Regions from separate parts of the Paenarthrobacter sp. NPDC089714 genome, predicted to be linked through region 2. Evidence: riboswitches for the same ligand, from Rfam matches in the RefSeq annotation. Region 2 holds a riboswitch; the other holds the start of a gene.
The links. A riboswitch is a leader RNA that binds a small molecule or an ion and turns the genes downstream of it on or off. The one in region 2 is predicted to bind thiamine pyrophosphate.
Positions count from the first base shown of each region.

Region 1: linked by a shared signal. The riboswitch ahead of thiD (bifunctional hydroxymethylpyrimidine kinase/phosphomethylpyrimidine kinase) and the one ahead of ACIPY3_RS20775 (ECF transporter S component) in region 2 are both predicted to bind thiamine pyrophosphate.

Region 1 covers NZ_JBIVGX010000003.1:61,365-64,565, reverse strand. The annotation lists gene thiD (bifunctional hydroxymethylpyrimidine kinase/phosphomethylpyrimidine kinase) at 43-1,563, opposite strand; TPP riboswitch at 1,555-1,653, opposite strand; gene ACIPY3_RS06935 (Rne/Rng family ribonuclease) at 1,727-3,201, opposite strand, start outside.
Region 2 covers NZ_JBIVGX010000017.1:52,783-55,983, forward strand. The annotation lists gene ACIPY3_RS20770 (ABC transporter ATP-binding protein) at 1-835, opposite strand, end outside; gene ACIPY3_RS20775 (ECF transporter S component) at 835-1,455, opposite strand; TPP riboswitch at 1,533-1,668, opposite strand; gene ACIPY3_RS20780 (NUDIX hydrolase) at 1,897-2,610, shown strand; gene ACIPY3_RS20785 (DUF4235 domain-containing protein) at 2,648-2,908, shown strand; gene mnhG (monovalent cation/H(+) antiporter subunit G) at 2,977-3,201, opposite strand, start outside.

The DNA of each region.
Region 1 (3,201 bases), on a different contig from region 2:
ACACTTTGCCGGGAATTCACCACTTCGACGCGCGGGCGGCCTTTACGCGTGCAACCGCGGGGCGTCAAAGAAGGCCGTCTCGTAGCGGCACGAATGGGCGAAAGCCTCCACCATGGCGGCCCGGTCGTGGCTGGAGGCGACGACCGCGGCCGCGTCCGTAAAGCCGATGGCCTTGCGGGTGGCCTCGGCAAAGTCTTCATCGGCGTAGGTCTTCAACCAGTCCGCATACGCGTGCTCCGACGGGGAACCTGCTGTGACGTAACTTGCGTGGAGCCGGTGTCCCACCTCGGCGTAGAGCCAGTAACAGGGCAGGATGGCCGCGAGCAGCACGCCGTAACTTCCAGAGGCCGACGCCGCCAGAAGGTGGTCCACGTAGGCCTTGGTGACAGGTCCGGTGTGGGTTGCGGCCTCCCGCGTGCTCAGCCAATTGCGGTGCAGTTCGGATTCGACTTCGAGGCAGAGCTGCGAGGACCTGGCCCAGAACAGCTGCTCTTCCTCGGTGGGAGCGAGGGCACCTGCCCGTGCCAGCACCCGCGAGTAGCCGTTCAGGTAAAGGGCATCCTGCGCGAGGTAATAGTTGAACTGTGGCTCGGGAAGGCTGCCCGACTCCAGCCCCTGGATGAATTCGAGGCCATGGATGGCGTCCAGCTCAGGTGCCGCTTCCTCCCACAGGCGGGCGGCGAAAGCCCCCGGGCCTTCGGCCTGCTGTGCATGGTGGAAGTGGTTGATGGGGCCACTGCCATGGCCCACCTCCAGCACATCCGCGGTGGCCAGGGCCTGCAGGAGCCAGGGTTTGACCTCCCGCAGCGACGCTTCCCAGTCTCCCGTCCGCGCCTGGACCGTAGCCAGGGCCGAGGACAACGAGCAGCCCGTTCCATGGCTGTTCTTCGTCTCCACCCGTGGCCCCGCCACCGAGACAAGGTCCTGCCGCAGCAAGCCACTGGTATTGACGAGCGCATCGGGACACTCGGCTCCCGCCAAGTGTCCGCCCTTCACCAGCACGGTGTTTCCACATTCGGCCGCGAGCCGCTTGCCTTGTTCGAGGGCAGTGGACCAATCCGTCGCTTCCGGCTCGCCCAGCAGCATGGCGAGTTCAGGAATGTTGGGGGTGATGAGGTCCGCCACCGGCAAGAGGCCGCGCAGGGCTGCTTCGGCGGATTCCCGGAGGAGGCGGTCACCACTGGTAGCTACCATCACCGGGTCAAGGACCACGACGGCGGGACGCACCTCCTCCAGCCAGCGACGCACCTCGCCAATCACCTCGGCGTCGCCCAGCATCCCGATCTTGACGGCGTCGATGGTTACATCGCTGCTGATCGCCTCAAGCTGCTGCCGCAGAAAGTCCACGGGCGGAACATGGACGGCGGTGACGCCCAAGGTGTTTTGCGCCGTGAGTGCCGTGACCACGGCCATTCCGTAGCCGCCGTGGGCGGCAATGCTCTTCAGGTCTGCCTGGATTCCAGCGCCGCCAGAGGGGTCGGAGCCCGCGATGCTAAGGACGCGCGGGGCCCGCCGGCCGGTGTTTGCCACGGCGTAGACGGCTGATTTCAACGATGAAGTCATGAGGGACATCCCTTCGCCGGTGCTAACCGGACAGGTTCAACGGGTCTGGATCTCAGCCCGGCCCAACGCCTGGCACCCCGTGTCAGTGACCAAGCCTAACGGACGAAGGGTCCGGCATTAGTTACTGCCGGACCCTTCGTCGGTTACATGACGTTGGCAATGCCTAGAGTTCCGAGGCCGGAACCCCCACGCCGAGGATAATCGGCTCAGAAGCAGCGGACTCCCTCTTGGCCTGCTCCTGCGGCGCCTTGGCTTCATGGGCCGCTCCCCCACCGGTGGACGCGGACACCTCATGGTGCTCTACCGTGGTCTCGTTGGCGGCACCCTGCGCCCGGCTGGCGCTGCGGTTCCGGCGCCCACGCCGGCCGCGGGCACGACTGGACGGATCGCTTTCCTCCGCAGGATCCTGCCGGGAGGGGACGGTTTCCGCGGGAGCAGCAACAGTGGCAGCGGGCCCAGCCTGGCTTTCGACAGCCACGGGATCCCCACCCAGGTGGGAGAAAGCCTCAGCCAACAGGTCCAGAGTCATGGCAGGCTTCTCCGAAGCGGGCTCCTCGTGGTGTTCCACGAAGGGCAGGGCAACCTCTTCACCGCCAAACCGGAGCACCGGCGTGGCACGCGGGGCGCCCTCAACGGCGCCCGAATCGGGCACCTCGTCAGAATGCTCTGCGCCAGCCCCGGTTGCGGCGGCGGCCGCGGCACGTGCTTCTTCCTCGGCCCGGTGAACCTCGTCGTCGTGCAGGTGGGCAGCGTGCGCTGCGGCGGCGATCGTGGCCAGGGCAGCCCTGGTGGCCTGGGCCTTGGCCTGCCGTGCCGGATCCACCGGCTCCGGAGCCGGCGTCGAAGGCGCAGGCGAAGCTGCGGTGTGGACCGGCGTCGAGCTCTCTGCCGGCTGTCCCCCGCCCTTGCCGCGGCGGCGCTTCCGCTCAGTCCGGCTGGAAGGCTGCTGCTGGGTTTCCGTGTGCGGCCGGTGCTGCTCGGCGGCAACAGCGTTTGCACGACGGTGCTCAACAGGTTCGTCGTGAGTCACCACGCCGCGTCCGGCACAGTGCTCGCACTGCTCACCAAAGACCTCGAGCAGGCCTGTGCCCATGCGCTTGCGCGTCATCTGCACCAGGCCAAGGGAGGTCACCTCCGCCACTTGGTGCTTGGTACGGTCCCGGCCCAGGCATTCCACCAGGCGGCGCAGCACCAGGTCCCGGTTGGATTCGAGCACCATGTCGATGAAGTCGATGACGATGATGCCACCGATATCGCGCAGGCGAAGCTGGCGGACTACTTCCTCGGCGGCCTCAAGGTTGTTCTTGGTGACGGTCTCCTCCAGGTTTCCACCGCTGCCGGTGAACTTGCCGGTGTTGACGTCCACCACAGTCATGGCCTCGGTACGGTCGATCACCAAGGATCCACCCGACGGCAGGAAGACCTTGCGTTCCAGGGCCTTGTGGATCTGCTCGTCGATGCGCCATGCCGAGAAAATGTCCTGGTCCTTGGTCCACTTCTCGAGCCGGCCCACCAGGTCCGGCGCAACATAGGTGACATAAGCCTCAATGGTGTCCCAGGCATCGTCGCCGGAAACGATGAGCTTGGAGAAGTCCTCGTTGAAGACGTCACGGACCACCTTGATGGTCAAATCGGGCT
Region 2 (3,201 bases):
CCAGGAGCAACGGTGCCATCTCGGGGACGAAGGTCCGTGCACGGGTCCGTGGAACGTAGCCGGGAACCCACACGCCCGCATCAATGAGCATGGTGCGGGCCTCGGAAAGCACGTGGTCCGGCTGCCCGTCCAGGAGAACCCCTCCGCCGGGTTGCAGGACCACGATCCGGTCCACGAGGTCCTTCCAAACCGATACCCGGTGCTCCACCACCACCAGGGTTGCACCGGTCTTGTCCAGGCAGCGGCCAACGGCGTCGCGGACTTCCAGCACGCCGGCCGGGTCCAGGTTGGCCGTCGGCTCGTCCAGGAGGAGCAGCCCTGGCCGCATCGCCAGAATGCCGGCAAGCGCAAGGCGCTGCTTCTGCCCGCCGGAGAGTGCCGCCGTCGGGTGGTCCAGCGCCAGGCCGCCATCTGCAGCGGTACGCAACCCGACGTCGTCGAGCGCCTCATGGACGCGCGCCCAAATCTCTGCCCTCGGAACGGCGAGGTTCTCGGCACCAAACGCTGCGTCGTCGCCCACGCGGGACAGCACCACCTGCGTTTCCGGGTCCTGCTGCATCAAACCGGCGCGGCCCCGCTGTTCGCGCGGCAGTCCGCCGTCGATCAGCAGGGAGCCGGTCTCGTCCGAGTCGTCTTCCTCGTCGCCCAACACCCCGGCCAAGGCGTGCAGGAGCGTCGACTTGCCGGCTCCGGAGGGACCCAGCAGGAGCACGCGCTCCCCGGGCTCGATCCGCAGGTCCAGTCCGTGGATGGCGGGGGTGGACCGTCCGGCGTGCCGCCATCCCCAGCCCTCGGCCGAGATGGCGGCGGGCCGGCCGCTGTTTGTGGCGGCCATCAGTTGAAGACAGGCTCCGACGCAGCCTTGCGGGATGCGAAAGCGCTCAGCACGCCGGTCTTCGCCAGGCCGCGCGTGGCAACCCAGGAGAGGGCACCGGCGATGATCGCACCGGAGATTGTGCAGAATGCGATGTAGGCCAGTTTGTCGACGGCTTCGTAGGCGATGTTCCAGCCCCACGGGAGGAAGGAATCATTCAGGCCGCAGAAGAGGCCAGCGCCCGCACCCGCGAGAAGCGAGGTGGGCAGGTTGAACTTCTTGTAACGGAACGCTGCGAACACCAGCTCGGCGCCGAGGCCCTGCAGGATGCCGGAGATGAGCACCGTGGTGCCGTACTGGGAGCCCATGATGAGCTCGCCGGTAGCGGCCACGGCCTCGCAGAACAGCGCCGCACCGGGCTTGCGGATGATGAGCATGCCCAGCACCGCCGGGATCATCCAGCCGCCGGCGATCAGGCCGGTGAGCGGCGGGTAGGCCGCGTTCATGGGGATGGATACGATTGCGGCGCCCTGGGACCATGCCCAGAAAATCACGCCGCCGGCGATGGCGATCAACGCTGCCACCACAATGTCTACAACGCGCCAGTTGTTACTGGTCTTCTTCACGCTTGCCGTGGTCATTTCTTTGCCTCCTGAGGTTACAGGAGGGGAAAGTGCTCCCCGGTACCCCGGCCAGCTCACGCCGCCCTGGTCCGGACACTCTGAGAAGCTCGACTCCCTTGCGCCGGTACTAACCGGATCAGGTTCGAGGGTCTGCGGCTGTCCGCACTCTCAGCGCCCTCGCGTCTCCTGCATCGCTGCAGGTTCGACGGCGGCGCTCCCCTGTCGTTATCAATCTGCCCTTATGGGCGAGGTTCAGTTTACACCTGAAGGGGTTTACGGGGTCATGGAGCGGGTCATAAATCCGTTGCGGGGCCGCTCTCCGCCCCATTCCCCGCCCTTAGGGCGCAGACCGGGCCCCACAACGTCACCCCACCCCCATTGTTGGGTCCGCTTTGCGCCCCATTCCCCGCCCTTGGGGTCGCAGACCGGGCCGCACAACGTAGCTGAGACAATGGCAGCATGACGGAAACTCCTGGTCCAAGCCATCCTGACGCAGCCAAGCCAGTAGCCGAAGCCCGCCTTGCAGCCAGCGTGATCCTGCTCCGCGATACGTCTGCAGGGCTGGAGGCCTTTGTCCAGCATCGCGTGTCCACCATGGACTTCGCGGCGGGCATGGTGGTGTTCCCCGGAGGCCGCGTGGACGCCGCGGATTCCGAGGGCTGGGACTACTCACCCGAACTTATGGAACGGCACACCAAGGAGTGGCGACTGAGCTCTATCGCCGCAGCAGAGCCGGATTTCCCCGCGATTGGTGGCCAGGCAGGCAAGAGCTCCGGCACTGTTCTCACCGCCGCCATCCGCGAGGTCCAGGAGGAGGCCGGCCTCACGTTGGATCCGTCCGCCCTTCGGCCGTGGGCCAACTGGATCACGCCCGTGGACATGCCCAAGCGCTTCGACACCTACTTTTACGTTGCCAAGCCTGCCCCGGACGCCGCACCGCAACACCAGACCACTGAGGCGTGGCAGTCACTGTGGATGCCCGTTGACGGAATCCTGTCCGCGGAGGCTGAGGGCAAGCTGCAACTCATGCCGCCCACGTACTACCTGCTCCGGGAAATCTCCGGTTTCGACTCCGTTGATGCCATGTGGACCGCGGATCATGAGGTGGTTCCTGTGCTGGCACCACCGGGCTCCCTTGCCGCCTTCCTCAAGGAGAGGGCGAGCCGGGGCTAAGCAGGATCCGCCGGGTTGTTGAGGTTAGGCTGAAGGCATGAACTTCTTCCTCAAGCTTCTGGGCGCAGGCGTGAGCCTCGGCGCGGGTTTCCTTGGCACCAAGCTGGTCAACAAGGGATGGGAAAAAGCCACGGGCAACAAGCCGCCCAAAGGCAACGATGACATGGAGACGAGCCTCCGCTCAGCGCTGACGTTTGCCCTCATCTCGGCGTTTGTCAGCACCCTCATCCAGGTCCTGGCCAGCCGGGGTACGCAGCGCGCCATCGCCCGCTTCGCCAAGTCCCAGGACATCGTCTAAAACCAACGCGGGGATCCTTACGGCCCATGGCGGACGTCCGGATGGGCCGGAAGTGACCCCGCGTTGCCCTAGTCCTCCGAGCGCCCCTCGGCCGCACGCTGTACCACGGCTTCCAACTCGTCCTTGGTGAGCAATTCACGGTGTCCATGCTTGGTGCGGTAGGCCGAACGCCCCACCATGTGGGCCGCAACGGGTGCCGTCAGCAACTGGAAGATCCAAGCCACCAGCAGCACGGGCCACACCCACCAGGTGCGCATCTGCAGCCCGATCGCGGCAAGCATGAGGAACAAGCC